DNA from 2 places in the Sterolibacterium denitrificans genome. Region 1 is predicted to be linked to the other one. Evidence: predicted binding sites of a transcription regulator. Region 1 holds the regulator's gene; the other holds the start of a gene.
What was found. The regulator sigma-54, encoded in region 1, starts transcription at its own class of promoters, with help from an activator protein. The targets are predictions, from matches to a motif close to TGGCACNNTTCCTGCT.
Positions count from the first base shown of each region.

Region 2: a site for sigma-54 is predicted at 6,913-6,928, ahead of SDENCHOL_RS08095 (TorF family putative porin). Genes of this name have one in related genera too.

Region 1 covers NZ_LT837803.1:996,231-1,006,695, reverse strand. Annotated here, with positions in the region: gene ribBA (bifunctional 3,4-dihydroxy-2-butanone-4-phosphate synthase/GTP cyclohydrolase II) at 1-300, shown strand, start outside; gene ribH (6,7-dimethyl-8-ribityllumazine synthase) at 397-867, shown strand; gene nusB (transcription antitermination factor NusB) at 868-1,308, shown strand; gene thiL (thiamine-phosphate kinase) at 1,369-2,388, shown strand; gene SDENCHOL_RS04630 (phosphatidylglycerophosphatase A) at 2,385-2,885, shown strand; gene SDENCHOL_RS04625 (CinA family protein) at 2,888-3,391, shown strand; gene recA (recombinase RecA) at 3,430-4,485, shown strand; gene SDENCHOL_RS04615 (regulatory protein RecX) at 4,520-5,089, shown strand; gene lptB (LPS export ABC transporter ATP-binding protein) at 5,086-5,850, shown strand; gene SDENCHOL_RS04605 (RNA polymerase factor sigma-54) at 5,880-7,415, shown strand; gene hpf (ribosome hibernation-promoting factor, HPF/YfiA family) at 7,497-7,817, shown strand; gene ptsN (PTS IIA-like nitrogen regulatory protein PtsN) at 7,930-8,415, shown strand; gene hprK (HPr(Ser) kinase/phosphatase) at 8,384-9,322, shown strand; gene cysB (HTH-type transcriptional regulator CysB) at 9,353-10,297, opposite strand; gene SDENCHOL_RS04580 (sulfite exporter TauE/SafE family protein) at 10,441-10,465, shown strand, end outside.
Region 2 covers NZ_LT837803.1:1,755,022-1,765,486, forward strand. Annotated here, with positions in the region: gene SDENCHOL_RS08060 (glutamate synthase-related protein) at 1-176, shown strand, start outside; gene SDENCHOL_RS08065 (glutamate synthase subunit beta) at 191-1,657, shown strand; gene SDENCHOL_RS08070 (LL-diaminopimelate aminotransferase) at 1,681-2,904, shown strand; gene SDENCHOL_RS08075 (diaminopimelate decarboxylase) at 2,925-4,214, shown strand; gene nadE (ammonia-dependent NAD(+) synthetase) at 4,228-5,061, shown strand; gene dapF (diaminopimelate epimerase) at 5,083-5,949, shown strand; gene SDENCHOL_RS08090 (glutamine amidotransferase-related protein) at 5,978-6,709, opposite strand; gene SDENCHOL_RS08095 (TorF family putative porin) at 6,995-7,759, shown strand; gene SDENCHOL_RS08100 (P-II family nitrogen regulator) at 7,778-8,116, shown strand; gene SDENCHOL_RS08105 (ammonium transporter) at 8,193-9,530, shown strand; gene SDENCHOL_RS08110 (putative bifunctional diguanylate cyclase/phosphodiesterase) at 9,716-10,465, opposite strand, start outside.

The DNA of each region.
Region 1 (10,465 bases):
AGCATCGATCAGTCGCTGCAAACCATCGCCGCTGCGGGCAGCGGCGTGATCGTTCTGCTGCACCGACGCCAGGACCAGGACTGCGGCCAGGAACTGCTCGCTGCGCTGCGCCCGGAAGCGCCGGCCGATCGCCCGGCAGTCAAATGGGATCCACGCATCTACGGCATCGGCGCGCAGATCCTGCTCGACCTGGGCGTCGGCAAAATGCGCCTGATGTCCAGCCCGCGCAAGATGCCCAGCATGACCGGCTTCGGCCTCGAAGTCTGCGGCTATCTGGCGCCGGACGGCACGCGCAGCTGACGCACCCAGACAGCCCGCAGCCATTCCCGCGCAAGCGGGAATTCACGCGGGACAGACGCACCAGAGCACCGGATTCAGAATTCATTGGGACAGGCCATGTCATTCTCGCAACAAATCACCGCAATCGAACCCGATCTTACCGGCGCCGGGCTGCGCGTCGGCATCGTCATCAGCCGCTTCAATCCGGAAATCGGTGACGGCCTGCGCAAAGCCTGCGTGGATGAGTTGATTCGTCTGGGCGTGGATGCTGCCGCCGTCACCCTCGCCAGCGTGCCCGGCGCGCTGGAGCTGCCGCTGGTGCTGCAGACCATGGCGCAAAGCGGCCGCTACCATGCGCTGGTTGCCATCGGCTGCGTGATCCGTGGCGAGACCTATCATTTCGAAGTGGTTTCCAACGAATCGGCGCGCGGCATCCTCGATGTCCAGTTGAATACCGGCATTCCCATCGCCAATGCGGTGCTGACCACCGAGGACGACGACCAGGCGCTGGCACGCATGGCAGTGAAGGGCGCCGAAGCCGCCCAGGCCGCCGTCGAAATGGCCAATCTGCTGCGGGCGGTGAAGTAGATGGCCGCCAAGCAACCGCGCCGCCGCGCCCGCGAGTTCGTCCTGCAGGGGCTGTACCAGCACCTGGTCGGCGGACAGGATCAGGCCGCGATCGAAGGCCACGCCGCGGGCGTGACCAATTTCGACAAGGCCGACCTGACGCTGTATCGCGCCCTGCTGGGCCAGACGCTCGACCATGCCGCCAGTCTGCAAGCCGCACTGGCGCCCCACATCGACCGGCCATGGCCTGAAGTCTCGCCGATCGAGCGCGGCATCCTGCTGATGGCCGCCTGCGAGTTCAGCCATTTCCCGGAAACGCCCTACCGCGTCATCCTCAACGAGGCCATCGATCTGGCCAAGGATTACGGCGGCACCGACGGACACAAATTCGTCAACGGCGTGCTCGACAAGCTTGCCGCCGAACTGCGTCCGCACGAAGCCCGGCAGGCGCCCCGTCCTTGATTCCCTGTCCCTGATCTTCGCGCGCCCCGCGTTCTACCGGCACCTGGATTCCAAAAACCCATGCCGTCGGAATTTGCCCTGATCGAACGCCATTTCAAACGCCCTGCCCGGCACAGCGTGCTCGGCGTCGGCGATGATGCCGCCATCGTGCGTCCCGCGCCCGGCATGGAAATCGTGGTGACGACCGACATGCTGGTCGCCGGCACGCATTTCCTGCCCGACGCCGATCCGGCGGATCTGGGCTGGAAGACCCTGGCGGTGAATCTTTCCGATCTCGCCGCCATGGGCGCGCTGCCGCGCTGGGCCTTGCTCAGCCTGGCCCTGCCGGCCGACAAAGCCGCCGATGAAGCCTGGCTGGCCGCCTATGCCGAAGGTTTTTTCGCCTGCGCCGACACGTTCGCCGTCGACCTGATCGGCGGCGACACCACGCGCGGCCCACTGGCTTTCAACGTCACCCTGTTTGGCGAAATTCCCGCCGGTCAGGCGCTGCTGCGCTCGGCCGCCCGGCCCGCCGACGAGATCTGGATTTCCGGCACGCTCGGCCTCGCCACGCTGGGCCTGGCGCAACGGCAGGCGCGCTGTCGGTTGATGGAACCGCTGCGCAGCGCCTGCCTGCGCGCCCTCGACCGGCCCCAGCCACGCATCGCCCTCGGCCGCGCGCTGGCGCAGGACGGGTTGGCGCATGCGGCCATCGACGTTTCCGATGGTCTGCTGGCCGACCTCGGCCACATCCTCGAACGCTCGCAAGCAACCGCCACGCTGCATTTCGACCGCCTGCCGGCTGCCGTCCTGTACTGCGGCAACGACGTCGATGCACGACTGGCAACGGACTGCCTGCTCGGCGGCGGTGACGACTACGAACTGGCCTTCACCGCCCCGGCGGCGCGCCATGAGGACATCCTGGCGCTCGGCGCACGGTTGCAGATCCCGCTGACCTGCATCGGCACGGTTGCCGCCGGCCCGGCCGGGCGGATCCACCTGCTCGATGCCGACGGCCGCGAGATGAGCCCGGCGCGGCGCGGCTACGATCATTTCGCTCCCGCCACCGCAGACACAGACACCGCAGAGAAAAAGACATGAAGATCAAGAAAAATCCGCCCCCGCCCTGGCCCTTCCTGTTCCGCTCGCCGCACCATTTCATCGCCTGCGGCCTGGGCAGCGGTCTTTCGCCCTGGGCCTCGGGCACGGTCGGCACCTTGTTCGCCTGGCTGACCTATCCCGCGCTGCGCATGGTCGTGCCCGACGCCACCGCGTTTGCCCTGTGCCTCGCATTCGCCCTGGCCTATGGCGTGCTGGCCTGCGAACGCACCGGCCAGGCGCTGGGCGTGGCCGACCACGGCGCCATCGTCTGGGATGAAATCGTGCCGTTCTGGTGCGTGCTGCTCCTGACGCCGACCGGCATCATCTGGCAACTTGCCGCCTTCCTGCTGTTCCGCTTCTTCGACATCGTCAAGCCGCCGCCGGCCAACTGGTTCGACCGGCACATGAAGAACGGCTTCGGCGTGATGATGGACGACGTGGTCGCCGCCGCTTACACGCTGGCAGTCATCCTGCTGGCCAAGGTGGCGCTAGCTTGAGCATGGAAACCGAACTCGAACGACTGTCGGCGGCCGTCGGCGCGGCCCTGAGCGCCCGCAAGCTGCGGCTCGCCTGCGCCGAATCCTGTACCGGCGGCCTGGTGGCCGCAGCCGTCACGGCCACGGCGGGCAGTTCGGCCTGGTTCGAGCGCGGCTTCGTCACCTATTCGAATGCCGCCAAGCAGGAAATGCTCGGCGTCCCGGCAGCGCTTCTCGAACGCCAGGGCGCAGTCAGCGAGGCCACCGTGCGTGCCATGGCGGCAGGCGCCATTGCCCGCGCCCATGCCCAGGTGGCGATCGCCATCAGCGGCATTGCCGGCCCCGCGGGCGCCACCATCGACAAGCCGGTAGGCACCGTCTGCTTCGCCTGGCGGCTGCCGGATGACACGATCAGCGTAGAAACGCGACATTTCCCCGGCAACCGCGGCGCGGTGCGCCAGCAGGCGGCCATTCATGCCCTGAACGGCCTGCTGACGCGGCTGGAAAGCCGGGGAACTGTGCCATAATCCAAGACAGACTTTGACGAAGGAAAATGACAATGGCAATCGACGAAAACAAGAGCAAGGCGCTTCAGGCCGCCCTGGCCCAGATCGAAAAGCAGTTCGGCAAGGGCTCGATCATGAAGATGGGTGAATCACAGATCGAGAACGATCTGCAGACCGTCTCCACCGGCTCGCTGGGCCTCGACCTGGCACTGGGCATCGGCGGTCTGCCGCGCGGCCGGGTGGTGGAAATCTACGGCCCGGAATCTTCCGGCAAGACCACCCTGTGTCTGCATGTCGTCGCCGAAATCCAGAAGGCCGGCGGCACCGCCGCCTACATCGACGCCGAAAACGCGCTCGATCCGGTCTATGCCGGCAAGCTCGGCGTGAATGTCGGCGACATGCTGATTTCCCAGCCCGACACCGGCGAGCAGGGGCTGGAAATCGCCGACATGCTGGTGCGCTCGGGCGGCGTCGATATCGTCGTCATCGACTCGGTGGCCGCCCTGGTGCCACGCGCCGAAATCGAGGGCGAGATGGGTGACCAGCTCCCCGGCCTGCAGGCCCGCCTGATGAGCCAGGCGCTGAGGAAGCTGACCGGCAACATCAAGCGCACCAATACCCTGGTGATCTTCATCAACCAGATCCGCATGAAGATCGGCGTCATGTTCGGCAGCCCCGAGACCACCACCGGCGGCAATGCCCTCAAGTTCTATGCCTCGGTGCGTCTGGATATCCGCCGCACCGGCGCAATCAAGAAGGGTGACGAGGTGATCGGCAATGAAACCCGCGTCAAGGTGGTGAAGAACAAGGTTGCGCCTCCGTTCCGCGAAGCTCACTTCGACATCCTGTACGGAGAAGGCATCTCGCGCGCTGGTGAAATCATCGACCTGGGCGTCGAGCACAAGATCGTCGAAAAATCCGGCGCCTGGTATTCCTACAAGGGCGAGAAAATCGGCCAGGGCAAGGACAATGCGCGCGAATATCTCAAGGAGCATGGCGAGATCGCCCGCGAAATCGAGAATCGCGTGCGCGAGGCGGTCGGGGTAACGGCGCTGGCACCGGCCGCCGACGAAGGCCAGGGACGCAAGACCAAGGCCAAGGCCGACGAGACATGAAGCCCGGAGACGAGCGCCGATAGCATCGCCGGTCATGAAGACGCCGCCGCAGAGCCCGCAAGTCACACTGCGGGCTCTGGCAATCAAACTGCTGGCGCAGCGTGAACACAGCCGCGCCGAACTGGCAAGGAAACTGGCGGCCAAAGCCGGAAGAATGGGCGTAGGCGCAACTCCGGCCGGCCACACGGCAACGACGCAACCGCCAACGCCGCCGACCGCCGAGGATATCGACAAGGTGCTCGATCAGCTCGAACGACAAGGCCTGCTTTCCGACACGCGCGCAGCGCAGGCCTACGTGCGCGGCCATGCCGCCCGCTTCGGCGCGAGCCGGCTCGCCCACAGTCTGCGCATGCGCGGTATCGATGCCGAGCTGATCGACGCCAGCCTGGCGCAGGAAGAAATCGAGGACGAACGCACACGCGCTGCGGCCGTCTGGCGCAGCAAATTCAACAGCGTGCCGCGCGATGCCCGCGAATGGGCACGCCAGGCGCGGTTCCTGCAAGGACGCGGCTTCGCCGTCGACGTCATCCGCAGGCTGCTCAGGGAACTCGGGAAATCCAGCGACCTGCCGCAAGACGCGCAAGACATGGAGACAGAGGAATGACCCGGCTGGTGGTGGAAGGCCTGCGCAAGCAATACAAATCGCGCAGTGTCGTCAAGGATGTTTCCTTCGATGTCGGCAGCGGCGAAGTCATCGGTCTGCTCGGCCCCAATGGCGCCGGCAAGACCACCTGCTTCTACATGATCGTCGGCCTGGTGGCGGCGGATGGCGGCGAAATCCGCATCGTGGAGAGCGCGGACGACGGCAGCGCCATGGATGGCAAACAGGCCAGCGCCAACCTCACCCACATGCCGATCCACCGGCGCGCACGGCTCGGCCTGTCCTATCTGCCGCAGGAAAACTCGGTATTCCGCAAGCTCAACGTCGCCGACAACATCCGCGCCGTGCTGGAATTGCAGAAGTTGCGCAGGGATGAAATCGAAAATCGCCTCGACGCCCTGCTGCAGGAATTGCACATCAGCCACCTGCGCAACAACCCGTCGATCTCGCTGTCCGGCGGCGAGCGCCGGCGCGTCGAGATCGCCCGCGCCCTGGCCAGCAGTCCGCGCTTCATCCTGCTCGACGAACCCTTTGCCGGGGTCGACCCGATTGCCGTCATCGACATCCAGAAAATCATCCGTTTCCTCAAGGAGCGCGGCATCGGCGTGCTCATCACCGATCACAATGTGCGTGAAACGCTCGGCATCTGCGATCGCGCCACCATCATCAATGCCGGCGAGGTGCTGGCTTCGGGCAGGCCGGACGAGATCATTTATAATGAGAGCGTTCGCAAGATCTACCTCGGCGAAAACTTTCGCATGTGATTTTCGCCAGGCCGAGCAACCGCCTGACCATGAAACAGACGCTCCAGCTCAGACTTTCCCAACATCTTGCGCTGACCCCGCAATTGCAACAGTCGATCCGGCTATTGCAGTTGTCGACGCAGGAGTTGAATCAGGAAATCGACCAGCTCCTGCAGGACAATCCCCTGCTCGAACTCGCCGAACCGCACGAAGGCAGCTTCGTTCCGGCCAGGGACGCGCTCACCATGCCGCAAGCCGCCGATACGGCGGCTTGCCCCAACCCCGATCCTGCCAACGTCGCCGGCAATGCCAGCGATGCCAACGATGGGGCGGCAGACGCCGGCAATACCTATGACGACGGCTACGGCGCTGGCAATGACAGCGACTGGATCGGCGAGATGCGCAGCCGCCAGCCGCGCGACGCCAACGATGATGATGGGGATTACAGCGAGCTGCAAAGCGCCGAGGTTTCATTGCGCGAGCATCTGGGCGCCCAACTGGGCCTGATGCAGCTCGACGCGCACGATCGCAGCCTGGTCAGCTTTTTGGTCGAGGCGCTCGATGACGACGGTTATCTCGAACAGGAGATGGAAGAACTCGCCGACGTCCTGCTCGGCAGTCTGCCCGGCGATGCGGCGAAACCGGAAGATGGCGACCGGGAAGCCCTGCTCGAGGAACTCAATATCGCCCTGCGCCGCCTGCAGAGCCTCGATCCTCCCGGTATCGGCGCCCGCAGCCCGCAGGAATGTCTGGCGCTGCAACTGGAAAACCAGCCGCCCTCGCCCGTGCGCAATCTGGCATTGACGCTGGTGCGCAGCCACCTCGATCTGCTGGCCGCGCGCGACTTCGCCAAGCTCAAGCGCGCCCTGCGCTGCAATGATGACGAATTGCGCGCCGCCCACGCCCTGATTCGTTCCCTGAATCCTCGCCCCGGCGCACAGTATTCGCCACTCGATACGCGCTACATCCTCCCCGACGTCGTCGTGCGCAAACAGCGCGGCCACTGGCTCGTCAGCCTCAACCAGGCCGCCATGCCGCTGCTGCGCATCAACCGGCTGTATGCCGACATCCTGCAGCAGCAGCGCGGCAGCGGGACTGCGCATGCCGGCCTGTCCGGCCAGTTGCAGGAAGCGAAATGGCTGATCAAGAACGTGAAACAGCGCTTCGACACCATCCTGCGCGTCTCGCAGGCCATCGTCGAACGCCAGCAGCAGTTTCTCGAACATGGCGAAGTGGCCATGCGCCCGCTGACGCTGCGGGAAATCGCCGATACCCTGGGGCTGCATGAATCGACCATCTCGCGCGTGACCACGCAGAAATTCATGGCCACGCCGCGCGGCATCTTCGAGCTCAAGTATTTTTTCGGCAGCCACGTCGCCACCGATGCCGGCGGCGCGGCCTCGTCCACCGCCATCCGCGCCCTCATCAAGCAACTGGTGAGCGAGGAAGATGGCCGCAAGCCGCTGTCCGATGCCAAAATCACCGAAATCCTCGGTCGCCAGGGGATCGTCGTCGCCAGGCGGACCATTGCCAAGTACCGTGAGGGCCTCAACATCCCGCCGGTCAATCTGCGCAAGTCCCTGTAAAGTACCCCAGCACCTCCTCATGTCCTGCCTGTCTCACCCGTTCCATCAATTCACAGTCACCCGCCAAGGGAAGGAGTCACCATGAATCTCAATATCACCGGCCGCAACGTCGAAGTAACCCCTGCCATCAACGACTACGTCAAAACCAAGCTGGAACGGGTGATCCGCCATTTCGACAACGTGACCAGCGTCAACGTCATCCTCTCCGTCGACAAGCTCCAGCAGAAGGCGGAAATCACCATGCACCTCAAGGGCAAGGACATTCACGCCGACAGTATCGAGGCCGATCTGTATGCCGCCATCGACACGCTGGTCGACAAGCTCGATCGCCAGGTCGTCAAGCACAAGGAAAAGATTTCCAACCACGCGCATGAAAGCCAGAAGCGCCAGATCGTCGATTGATCCGGTCGTCGATCCAACGACTCGCCAACCCGACAGGTACAACCAGAACGCGTCGGTCATTCAGGGGTATACTTCGCATCCCTCGACCGACGAAGGCTCATTCTCGTCACCGATGAACCAGATCGCCAGACTCCTGCCGCCTGAAAACATCCTGCTCGACCTCGAAGCGGGCAGCAAGAAACGTGTTTTCGAGCAGGCCGGAATATTGTTCGAAAACCGCCACGGCCTCGCGCGCAGCACGGTGTATGACGCCCTGTTCGCGCGCGAAAAGCTCGGCTCGACCGGACTGGGCCAGGGCATCGCCATCCCGCATGGCCGCATCAAGGGGCTCAAGGATGCGCTGGGCGGCTTCCTGCGCCTGGCCACGCCGGTGCAGTTCGACTCGCCGGACGGCAAGCCGGTCTCCCTGCTGTTCGTGCTGCTGGTCCCCGAAGCCGCGACCGAACGCCATCTGCAATTGCTCTCCGAACTGGCCCAGATTTTTTCCGACCGCCAATCCCGCGAGCAGTTGGCCGCTGCCGCCGATGCCCAGGCGGTGCACAATCTTTTTCTGAACTGGCAGGCCGATGCCCCAGCTGATCGTCGCCCAGCTGTTTGAGCTGAATCGCGAGCGGCTGCATCTCGAATGGATCTGCGGATCCATGAACGATGCCGTCAGCGTCAGGCAGCCGGACGTCTCGCCGGCCGATCTGGTCGGCCATCTCAACCTCATTCATCCGGGGCGCATCCAGGTACTCGGCACCCCGGAAATCCGCTGGGCTCACGGCCGCCAGGCGGACAAGGTCAATCATTACATGGTCGAGATCGTTGCCGCCCGACCGCCGGCCATGATCGTCGCCGACGGCTGCGACATTCCGGAAATGCTGCGTGACTTGTGCGAACGCGGCAACATCCCCCTGTTCGCCACCACGCTTTCGGCTGCCACGATCATCGACTCGCTGCGCCTCTATCTGGCGCGCCAACTCGCCGAAACGGCCTCCCTGCACGGCGTGTTCATGGACGTGCTCGGCATGGGCGTGCTGATCACCGGCGAATCCGGCGTCGGCAAGAGCGAGCTGGGGCTGGAACTGATCTCGCGCGGACACGGGCTGGTCGCCGACGACGTCGTCGAAGTCTCGCGCCTGGGGCCCGATTCGCTCGAAGGCCGCTGTCCCGAGCTGTTGCGCGACTTTCTTGAAGTGCGCGGCCTGGGCCTGCTGAACATCCGCACCATCTTTGGCGAAGCCGCCAGTCGCCGCAAGATGAAACTCAAGCTGATCGTGCATTTGCAAAAACTGCAGCCCGGCGTTCCCGAGGCCACCCGTCTGCCGCTCGACGCCCAGACCGAAACCATCCTCGGCATACCGATACGCAAGGTCGTCATTCCCGTTGCGGCCGGCCGCAACCTCGCCGTGCTCCTCGAAGCCGCCGTGCGCTCGACCATCCTGCAATTCCGCGGCATCGACAACATGCAGGAATTCCTCGACCGCCAGCAGCAAGCCCTGAGCAGCGACAACTACGATTGACGAAGCAGCAGTCGCGCCTGCGACTTGCGCCTACAGTCCCGGATCCACCCTGCTGTCGCCCTGCAAGGCCGCCTGTACCAGGGGACGCGCCAGATGCGGGGCGAACAGCTCGATGAACACATAGGCGTATTCACGCAGCCAGGCGTTGCGCCGGATGCCGATGCGCGTCATGCTCGACTCGAACAGATGGGAAGCATCGACAGCGCGCAGGCCGGTATCGGCGCTGGCGTCATAGGCCATGGCGGCAACGATGCCGATCCCCAGGCCGAGACTGACATAGGTCTTGATGATATCGGCATCTATGGCGGTCAGCACCACGTTCGGACTGAGATCGCGCGCAGCAAATGCCTTGTTGATCTGGCTGCGGCCGGAAAATGCGCTGTCGTAGGTCACCACCGGATAGCGGGCAATCGCCTCCAGGGTCAGCGGCCGTTCCTCGAGAATGGGATGCCCCGGCGGCGCGATGACGCAACGATTCCATTGCTGGCAGGGCAACATCACCAATTCGTGCTGTTCGGCAATGGCCTCGGTGGCGATGGCCAAATCGGCCTTGCCGGCAATCACCCAATCGCAGATCTGCGTCGGATTGCCCTGGTGCAATTCGAGACGCACGCCGGGATAGCGCGCCATGAAGGCCCGGATGACCGGCGGCAGCGCATAGCGCGCCTGAGTGTGCGTGGTGGCGATGGTCAGGGTGCCGCTATCGGCCTGGCTGTATTCCTCGCCCACCTGCTTGAGATTAGCCAGGCCGCCGAGTACGTCTTCGATGATGTCGAGGATCTGCCGCCCCGGCGCGGTGATGTCGGTCAGGCGCCGCCCCTGGCGCACGAAAATATCGACGCCCAGCTCCTCCTCCAGCAGACGAATCTGCTTGCTGATGCCCGGCTGCGAGGTATACAGCGCTGCGGCGGCCTCGGTGATATTGAGGCCACGCTTGGCGACTTCATGGGCGTAGCGGAGCTGTTGCAGGTTCATGGGTTATTTATAACCCAAAGCTATTTATTTGTGCAAATAAGGTATTTACAGTTTTAAGCAGTGGCCGATATGATGCAGCCCTTCGCCATTCTGCCCTGTTTCCGGCGCTACTCTTTCGCCGTACCCACTCGCCCATCCTCATCATGGACTTCTCCTACAGCCTTGCCG
Region 2 (10,465 bases), 760 kb from region 1:
TGCTGGAAACGCACCAGCGCTTGACGGGATCGCTGCGCGCCGGCGCGCTGCTCGCGGACTGGCCGCAAGCGCGGGCGAAATTCGTCAAGGTGTTTCCGCACGAGTATCGCCGCGCGTTGCTGGAGCTGCAGGCGGGTCGCGAGGCCGCCGCAACCGAACAACGGGCCTGCGCCTGAGAGGAATCTGCATCATGGGAAAAATCACCGGTTTTCTGGAATTCGCGCGCATCGAGGAAGGCTATGACGGCGTCGATGAGCGCCTGCGCCACTACAGGGAATTCGTCCGCGTCCTCATGCCCGAACAGGCACGCCAGCAGGGCGCGCGCTGCATGGACTGCGGCACGCCGTTCTGCAACAGCGGTTGTCCGGTCAACAACATCATTCCGGATTTCAACGATCTGGTGTATCGCGACGATTGGAAAAGCGCCATCGCCGTGCTGCATTCGACCAACAATTTTCCGGAATTCACCGGCCGCATCTGCCCGGCGCCCTGCGAGGCCGCCTGCACGCTGAACATCAACAGCCAGCCGGTGGGCATCAAGTCGATCGAGCATGCCATCATCGACCGCGCCTTCGCGGAGGGCTGGGTGCTGCCGCAGCCGGCCGCCGTGAGAACGGGCAGGAAAGTGGCCATCGTCGGCTCTGGCCCGGCGGGTCTGGCGGCCGCCCAGCAACTGGCGCGCGCCGGCCACGAGGTGACGCTGTTCGAGAAGAACGACCAGGTGGGCGGCCTGCTGCGCTTCGGCATTCCCGATTTCAAGCTCGACAAGTCGCACATCGACCGCCGCGTGGAACAGTTGCTGGCCGAAGGCGTGACGATCCGGACGAACACGCTCGTCGGCGAGCTGCCGGCGGACAGCAAGGTGACCAACTGGGCCACGGCGGCCATCGCGCCCGAGCAGCTCATGGAGGATTTCGATGCCGTGCTGCTGACCGGCGGCGCCGAGCAGTCGCGCGATCTGCCGGTGCCGGGGCGCGAGCTGGCGGGCGTGCATTTCGCGATGGAGTTTCTGCCGCAGCAGAACCGCGTCAATGCCGGCGTGGCCATGCCGCAGCAGATCCGCGCCGAGGGCAAGCGGGTGATCGTGATCGGCGGCGGCGATACCGGCTCGGATTGCGTCGGCACATCCAACCGGCAGGGCGCGGCCAGCGTGGTGCAGTTCGAGCTGATGCCGTGCCCGCCGGAAGAGGAAGACAAACCGCTGACCTGGCCCTACTGGCCGTACAAGCTGCGTACCTCGTCCAGCCATCAGGAAGGCTGCGAGCGCGAGTTCGCCATCGCCACCAAGGAATTCGTCGGCGAGAACGGCCGTCTGACGGGACTCAGGACGGTGCGGGTGGAGATGCGCGAGGGGCGTTTCGTCGAGATCGACGGCAGCGAGCAATTCTGGCCCGCCGATCTGGTGCTGCTGGCGATGGGTTTCACGAGTCCGGTGGACACCGTGCTGGCCGGCTTCGGCGTGGAAAAGGATGGACGCGGCAACGCCCGCGCCACGACCGAGGCGCAGGGCGGTTATGCCACCAACGTGGCCGGCGTGTTTGCCGCCGGCGACATGCGGCGCGGCCAGTCGCTGGTGGTCTGGGCCATCCGCGAGGGACGCCAGGCGGCCCGCGCGGTGGATGAGTACTTGATGGGCAGCTCCGATCTGCCGCGCTGAACAATGATTTCCGGAAACCAGAGATGATCCGCATCAACGAAAACTATCAAAAACTGCAGGCAAGTTATCTGTTCGCCGATATCGCCAGGCGGGTGCGCGAGTTTCAGGCGCAAAATCCCGGGCGCGAAATCATCCGGCTGGGCATCGGCGATGTGACGCGCGCCCTGCCGCCGGCCTGCATCGCCGCCATGCACCAGGCGGTGGATGAACTGGCCTCGGAAACGACGTTTCGCGGCTATGGTCCCGAGCAGGGTTACGACTTCCTGCGCGAGGCGATTGCCGAGCATGACTTCCGTGCGCGCGGCGCGGAGATTGCCGCCGACGAGGTTTTCGTCAGCGATGGCGCGAAATGCGATACCGGCAACATCCAGGAAATTTTCGCCGCGGATGCGCGGGTGGCGGTTCCCGATCCGGTGTATCCGGTCTATGTGGATACCAACGTGATGGCCGGCCGTACCGGCACAGCCAGCGATGGGCGCTATCCGGGGCTGACCTATCTCGAGTGCAACGCGGCCAACGGCTATGTGCCGCGGCTTCCCGATCAGCCGGTGGATCTGATCTACCTGTGCTTTCCCAACAATCCCACGGGCGCGACGGCCAGCCGCGCGCAACTCCAGGCCTGGGTCGATTACGCCCGGGCGCATCGGGCCTTGATCCTGTTCGATGCGGCGTATGAGGCATTCATTCGCGATCCCGCCTTGCCGCATTCGATCTACGAGATTCCCGGCGCGCGCGAAGTGGCCATCGAGTTTCGCAGCTATTCCAAGACCGCCGGGTTTACCGGGGTGCGCTGCGCCTACACCGTGGTGCCGAAGAGCTGCCTGGCCTGGGATGCCGAGGGCAAGGCGGTCGAGCTGCACGCGCTGTGGAACCGCCGCCATACCACCAAGTTCAACGGCGTTTCCTATCCGGTGCAGCGGGCGGCTGCCGCCGTCTACAGTCCGGCCGGCCAGATCCAGGTGCGCGAGCTGATCGACGGCTATCTGAAAAATGCCGCCTACATCCGCGAGGCCCTGGGCGGGCTCGGCTTCCAGTGCACGGGCGGCGACGATTCGCCGTATATCTGGGTGAACACCGGCCGCGATTCCTGGGAGTTCTTCGACCTGCTGTTGCAGCGGGCCGGCGTGGTGTGCACCCCGGGCGCCGGTTTCGGTCGCTGCGGTCAGGGGCATGTGCGCATCAGCGCCTTCAACAGCTTCGACAACGTCCGCACGGCCATGGATCGCATCAGCGCCGCATTGAAATAAAACCGTTACAAGGTACGCCCATGCCCATGTCTGCCGCTTTTCAGGCGCGCTTGTTTCCGCTCCTGCCGCAAATCGCCGAGCACTTCGGCACGCCTTTCCATATCTACGATGAAGCCGGCATCCGCGCGACGGCCCGGCAGTTGCAGGCCGCCTTCGCCGGTATATCGGGATCGGAATCGGAATCGGGGTTTCGCGAATATTTCGCGGTGAAGGCGCTGCCCAATCCGCGCATCCTCGCCATTCTGCGCGAAATGGGCTGCGGCTTCGACTGCAGCTCCATCGCCGAGCTGCGGCTGGCCCGCGCGGCCGGCGGACGCGGGGAGGACATCATGTTCACCTCCAACAACACCGCGCCGGAAGAGTTCGCGGCGGCCGCCGCCGAGGGCGGCTGCATCCTCAATCTGGACGACCTCAGCCTGGTGGCCAAGGTGCCGGAAATGCCGGAACTGATCTGCCTGCGTTACAACCCCGGCCCGGCGCGCGATGGCAACAGCATCATCGGCAATCCGGTGGAGGCCAAATACGGCGTGGCCCATCACCAGTTGCTGGATGCCTTCCGCGCCGCCCAGGCGCGCGGGGCGCGGCGCTTCGGCCTGCACACCATGCTGGCCTCGAACGAACGCGACTACCGCTACATGGTGGAAACGGTGAAGATGCTGCTGGACGTCGTGGAATGGGTGGGCGCGGCGCTTTCCATCCGTTTCGAGTTCATCAATATGGGCGGCGGCCTGGGCATTCCCTATCGGCCGGAGGATGCGCCCTTCGATCTGGCCGCGCTGGGCGTGGAAGCCGGCGCGCTGCTGGAACAGTTTTTCCGGCGCAATGCTTACGTTCCGCGCCTGTGCATGGAGAGCGGCCGTTACATGACCGGCCCGCATGGCGTGCTGGTCACCCGGGCGATCAACCGCAAGGACACCTACCGCACTTTCATCGGCGTCGATGCCTGCATGTCCGCGCTGATGCGGCCGGGCATGTATGGGGCCTACCATCACATCGACGTGCTCGGCAAAACGCCCGGCCCGGACGACCTGCCGGTGGATGTGGTCGGTTCGCTGTGCGAAAACAACGACAAGTTCGCCATCCAGCGTCCGCTGCCGCCGGTGGCCGATGGCGATCTGCTGGTCATCCACGATACCGGCGCGCATGGCAGCGCCATGGGCTTCAACTACAACGGCAAGCTGCGTCCGCAGGAACTGCTGCTGCGCGAGGACGGCGGGGTCGAGCTGATCCGCCGGGCCGAGACGGTGGAGGATTATTTCGCCACGCTGAACTTTGCGCCGCGTCAGTGGCGTCCGGGCCAACAGATTTAGGGGGCCGCTGCCGATGCCAACGCGCCAGCAGGAGATCGCCGCCGTGCTCAAGGTGGTTCCACCCTTTGCCGACCTCGCGGCCTTGCAGGCGGAGATCGACCGGCGCATCGGTTTCATTCAGGAAAGGCTGCGCGCGAGCGGCCTGAAGACTTTGGTGCTGGGCATCAGCGGCGGCGTCGATTCGCTGCTGGCCGGCCGGCTGGCCCAGTTGGCGGTGGAAACGCTGCGCGCGGCCGGCGGCGATGCCGCTTCCGACTACCGTTTCATCGCCGTGCGCCTACCCTACAAGGAACAGCACGACGAGCGGGACGCCCGCGCCGCGCTCGACTTCATCCGTGCCGACGAGGTCTGCGTCGTCAACATCGAGGCCGGCGTCCGCGGATTGGCCGCGCAGCTCGCTCATCTGCACTGTCTGCCTGCGCCGCGGCGCGATTTCGTGCTCGGCAATCTCAAGGCGCGTTGCCGCATGGCGGCGCAATACGCCATCGCCAATGCGACGGGCGGCCTGGTCATCGGCACCGATCATGCCGCCGAGGCGGTGATGGGCTTCTTCACCAAATTCGGCGATGGCGCCTGCGATCTGGCGCCCTTGTCCGGCCTGGTGAAAAGCCAGGTCCGCGCCATGGCGAGCCATCTTGGCGCTCCTGAGGCGCTGGTTCACAAAACGCCCACGGCCGACCTCGAAGAACTGCATCCCGGCAAGCCGGATGAACTGGCCTATGGCGTCAGCTATGCGGAAATCGACGCCTTCCTGCACGGCCAGCCGGTGAGCGAAGCGGCCAGCGCACGCATCCTGGCGGCTTTCGATGCCAGCGCGCACAAGCGCGGGCTGCCGCTGGCTCCTTGAGCGTCATTGGGCGTCATGGGCATGAATCCAAATCCAAATCGAACGCCTTTGGCGTTCACCAAAATGCACGGCCTGGGCAATGATTTCATGGTGCTGGATTGCACCCGCGCGCACCTGCAACTGAGCGATGCGCAAATTCGTCTGCTCGCCGACCGCCATTTCGGCGTGGGCTTCGACCAGTTGCTGATGGTCGAGCCGGCCACCCGGCCGGACGTGGATTTCCGCTACCGCATCTTCAATGCCGATGGCTCGGAGGTCGAGCAGTGCGGCAATGGCGCACGCTGCTTCGCCCGCTTCGTGCGCGACCGGGGATTGAGCGACAAGGATCTCATCCGCGTGGAAACCGCTGCCGGAGTGATCGAACTGCGCCTCACGCCCGAAGGCCGCGTGGTGGTGAACATGGGCGTGCCTAAGCTGCTGCCGGCCGAAATCCCTTTTCTGGCCGATGCGCCGGCGTTGCTTCATCGGGTCGAGGTTAACGTCGATGGCGGCAGCGAACAGGTCGAGCTGGCCGTCGTCAACATGGGCAATCCGCATGCCGTGCTGTTCGTCGAATCGGTCGACACGGCGCCGGTGGGCAGGCTCGGGCCGCTGCTGGAGTCGCATCCGCGCTTTCCGGCCCGGGTGAACGTCGGCTTCATGCAGGTGCTGGCGCGCGATCGGGTGAAGCTGCGGGTGTTCGAGCGCGGCACCGGGGAAACGCTCGCCTGCGGCACGGGCGCGTGCGCCGCCGTGGTGGCCGGCCGGCGGCGCGGTTTGCTGGATGAGCGGGTCGAGGTGGCACTGCCCGGTGGCGAACTGCGCATCGAGTGGCCGGGCGAAAATGCGCCAGTCCTCATGGCCGGGCCTGCAACGAGGGTGTACGAAGGGCTGTGGCTGTGGCCCTGAAGCTCATGGCCATCGTCCGCCGGGAATGTCAGGCGGGTTCGCGCCGCAGGGCATAGGCCGCCATCAAGCGATCGAGAAACTCGAACAGCTTCCGGTTCATGGGGCCGTAATCGTGGGCGCGCAGCATTTCGGGCGTTTGCACGAAACCTGACGCTGCTGCCGCAAACTCCGCGGGTGGCGTCGCGATGATCATTCCTTCGATCGTTTCCGCGGTGAATTCCAGGTGGCACTGCAAGCCATAGGCCAGTTCGCCATACTCGATGATCTGCCGCGGGCAGCCGGCGCTGCGGGCAAGGATCCTTGACTGCGGCGTCAGCCCGGGCATGTCGCTGTGCCAATGGCCGACTTCCAGGCCGTCGCCAAAGTGGGCGCACATGGGATGGGTTTTGCCTGCCGCCGTCAACTGGATGGGAAACTTGCCGATTTCCTTTGCCGGGCTGGATTCGTGCGGCGCGCCCAGCGCCTTGCCCAGCAACTGCGCGCCCAGACAGACGCCGACCACGGCCTTGCCCGCGGCGATGCAGGCGGCAATCAGGGCGCATTCGGCGGCGGCGTCGAAATGCGCGCACTCTTCCCGCGTCGTCGTCGTCGATTGCGGCCCGCCCAGGATGACCAGCAGGTCGATGGCGGCGATGGCCGTCGGCAAAGGTTCATGGGCATATACGCGGGAATGGCTGGCCGTGTGGCCGCGCTCGTTCACCCAGGCGGTGAAGGCGCCAGGTGCTTCAAAGGCTTCGTGTTCCACGAAATGCACGTTCATGTCTTGCTCCGCCGAGAATTTGAAATCTTGAACGACGCAATTGCCGTGCCATGCCTGCCGTCGCCGCCGTGACCATGATCTGCAGCGCGCATGCCCGTTGTTGGCGCGCAGGCGGTGCGGCGTGCCACAGGACGAGGCCGGTATTCTTTCATCCACTACCCGTAATTCTTTGTAAGCATTTGAAATAACTGTGTTTTTTGTGTTGGCACGGTTTCTGCTGTGTGAGGAGTGGCCACGCTGCATTTGCAGCATGCGCAAATCACAACGCACAACGGGGAAATCGCCATGAAAAATACGCTTTATGCTGCAGTTCTTGCCTTGCTGCCCGCGGCCGCCATGGCTGCCGAATCGCCCGACAGCCATAGTTTCAGCGGCAACATCACGCTGACTTCCACCTACCTGTACCGCGGCATCGACCAGACCAATGGCAAGCCCGCGCTGCAGGGCGGCTTCGATTACGTGCATGCCAGCGGCTTCTATGCGGGCACCTGGGGTTCGACGATTTCGTGGCTCTCCGATCAGGGCCCCGGCATCAGCGCGCCGCTGGAACTCGACATCTACGGCGGCTACAAGCAAAGCTTTGCCGGCGGCGACTGGTATTACGACGTCGGCGTGCTGAATTATCGCTATCCGGGCAGCTACCCGGCCGGCTTCACCCGGCCGGACACCACCGAAATCCACGCCAAGCTCGGCTGGAAGTCCATCAGTTTCAAGTATTCCAGCGTCGTCTCCAGCCATCTCTTCGGCGCTTCCACGCCGACGGGCGGCAAGACGCGCGGCAGCGGCTATGCCGATCTTGCGCTGGAGCACGATCTGGGCAACGGCTGGGGCATCAATGCCCATCTGGGCCACCAGAGCGTCAAGGATTTCGGTGAGGCTTCATATACCGATTACCGGCTCGGCGTCAGCAAGGATCTCGGTTTCGGCAGCCTCGGCGTTCATGTCTCCGGCAGCAATGCCAAAGGCAAGGCCGGCCAGCCGTATCACAACGCCTTCAACCGCGATCTGGGCGACGACCGGATCGTCGTCAGCTTTACCAAAACGCTGTAATCACCGAAAGGAGCCAACATGAAACTGGTCACTGCCATCATCAAGCCGTTCAAGCTCGACGAAGTGCGCGAGGCGCTCTCGGATATCGGCGTGCGTGGCATCACGGTCACGGAAGTCAAAGGCTTCGGCCGCCAGAAGGGCCATGCCGAGCTGTATCGGGGCGCGGAGTACGTCGTGGACTTTCTGCCGAAGACGAAAATCGAAATCGCCATCGAGGCGGACATGCTGGATCGGGTCGTGGACGCCGTCATCAAGGCCGCCCATACCGACCGCATCGGCGACGGCAAGATTTTCGTCTGCAACCTGGAGAACGTCATTCGCATCCGCACGGGTGAAACCGGCGTCGATGCGATCTGAGTATTTTCCGATTCTTCCGATGCGTCCAATCCCTTTGATCCGTTCGATCCGTCCGTAACCTGTCTTACTTTCAACGATCTGGAGTGCTACCGTGAAAAAATCTCTCGTTGCCACGGCCACCGCCGCCATCCTGGCAAGCCCAGTCCTTGCATTCGCCGGTGACGGTGCAAATGCCGTCGGCGCCATCGTGGAAAAAGGCGATGTCGCCTGGATGCTGGTTGCCACCGCCCTGGTGGTCTTCATGGCGGTGCCTGGGCTGGCGCTGTTTTATGGCGGCCTCGTCCGCAGGAAGAACGTGCTGTCCGTTCTGATGCAGGTGCTCGTGGTGTTTTCCCTGATTGCCGTGCTTTGGTCCGTCTATGGCTACACGCTGGCCTTTGGCGGTGCGGGCCGGTTCATCGGATCGCTGGACAAGCTCTTTCTTGCCGGCATCGATACGGCATCCCTGGCCGATACCTTTTCGGAGAACGTGAAAATTCCGGAACTGCTGTTTGCCGCCTTCCAGGCGACGTTTGCCGGGATCACCTGCGCGCTGATCGTGGGTTCCTTTGCCGAGCGCATCCGCTTCGCTGCCGTGCTCGTCTTCTGCACGCTCTGGTTCAGCTTTGCCTATCTGCCGATTGCGCACATGGTGTGGGGTGCCGGCGGCTACCTGTTGAGCAAGGGCGCGCTGGATTTCGCCGGCGGCACCGTGGTGCACATCAACGCGGCGGTCGCCGGTCTGGTCGGCGCCTGGATGGTCGGCACGCGCATCGGCTACAGGAAGGAAATCATGGCGCCGCACAATCTGACGCATACGATGGTCGGCGCGTCCATGCTGTGGGTGGGCTGGTTCGGCTTCAATGCGGGTTCCAACCTGGAAGCCAATGCCGGCGCGGCGCTGGCCTTCATCAATACGCTGGTGGCCACCGCGGCCGGCGTGCTCGCCTGGAGCCTGGGGGAAAGCCTGTTCAAGAAGAAGGCGTCGATGCTCGGCGCGGCCTCGGGCGCCATTGCCGGCCTGGTGGCCATTACGCCGGCGTGCGGCAGCGTGGCGCCCATGGGGGCCATCGTCATCGGCTTCCTGGCGGGTCTGCTGTGCCTCTGGGCCGTCCATGCGCTCAAGCGCATGCTGGGCGCGGACGATACGCTGGACGTGTTCGGCATCCACGGCATGGGAGGGATACTCGGCGCCCTGTTGACGGGCGTTTTCACCGCGCCTTCACTGGGCGGCACCGGCGCTGCGGACTTTTCCATCGCCAGCCAATTGCTGGTGCAGGCGGAGGGGATCGTGATCACCATCGTCTGGTCGGGCGTGGTGGCCTTCCTCGCCTTCAAGCTGGTGGATATGACGATCGGCCTGCGGGTGAGCGAGGATGACGAACGGGTCGGGCTGGATGTGGCGAGCCACGGCGAACGCGCGTACAGCGATTAGGGAAACGCTGGATAAGCCCTCCGTTCGTGGTGAGCTTGTCGAACCATGAACGGAGGATGTACTAAATCAGCAAGTTGCAAAGCCTGCCCTTCGACAGGCTCAGGGCGAACGGACTTATTCAGTGTTTCCTTAGGCTGTCTCTATCTGTATCGCTGCGCGGGAGCATGCACTGAAGCCGGCAGGCTTCAGTGCAATTCGGCCGAATGACTCGGGTTGCGCGTCATCAGGGCCGTGAAGCCCTCGGCATTCAGCGGCCGGCTGAAATGATGGCCCTGGCTTTCATCGCAGAGATTGGCTTGCAGGAACAGGTGCTGCTCGCGCGTTTCCACGCCTTCGGCGACGACGCGGTAGTTGAGGCTCTTGCCCATGCTGATGACGGCACTGACGATGGCCGCATCGGCGGGATCCTTGGTCATGCACTGCACGAAGGATCGGTCGATTTTCAGGCTGTCGATAGGGAAGCGCTTCAATTGGCGGAGGCTGGAATGGCCCGTGCCGAAATCGTCGATGGCAATATTGACGCCGAGTTCCTTGAGTTCCGACAGTCTGGACTGGGCATGCTCGAGATCGGCCATCAGCGCCGCTTCCTTGAGTTCGATTTCCAGATATTCGGCCGCCATGCCGGTTTCGGCAAGCGCGTCGCGAACGTCGTTGACGAAGTTGCGCGAGCGGAATTCCGGCGTGGAAATATTGACGGCAACGCGCCCGACATCCAGGCCGGCATTCTGCCAGTTCTGCATTTGCCGGCAGGCTTCGCGCAGCACCCATTGTCCGATCTGCTGCATGAGCCCGCATTCCTCGGCGACCGGCACGAACAGCGCCGGTGAAATCAGTCCCCGCTCGGGATGATTCCAGCGCACCAGCGCCTCGGCGCCGGTGATGGCGCCATTTTCGAGATCGATCTTGGGCTGGTAGTGAAGAATGAACTGGCGTTT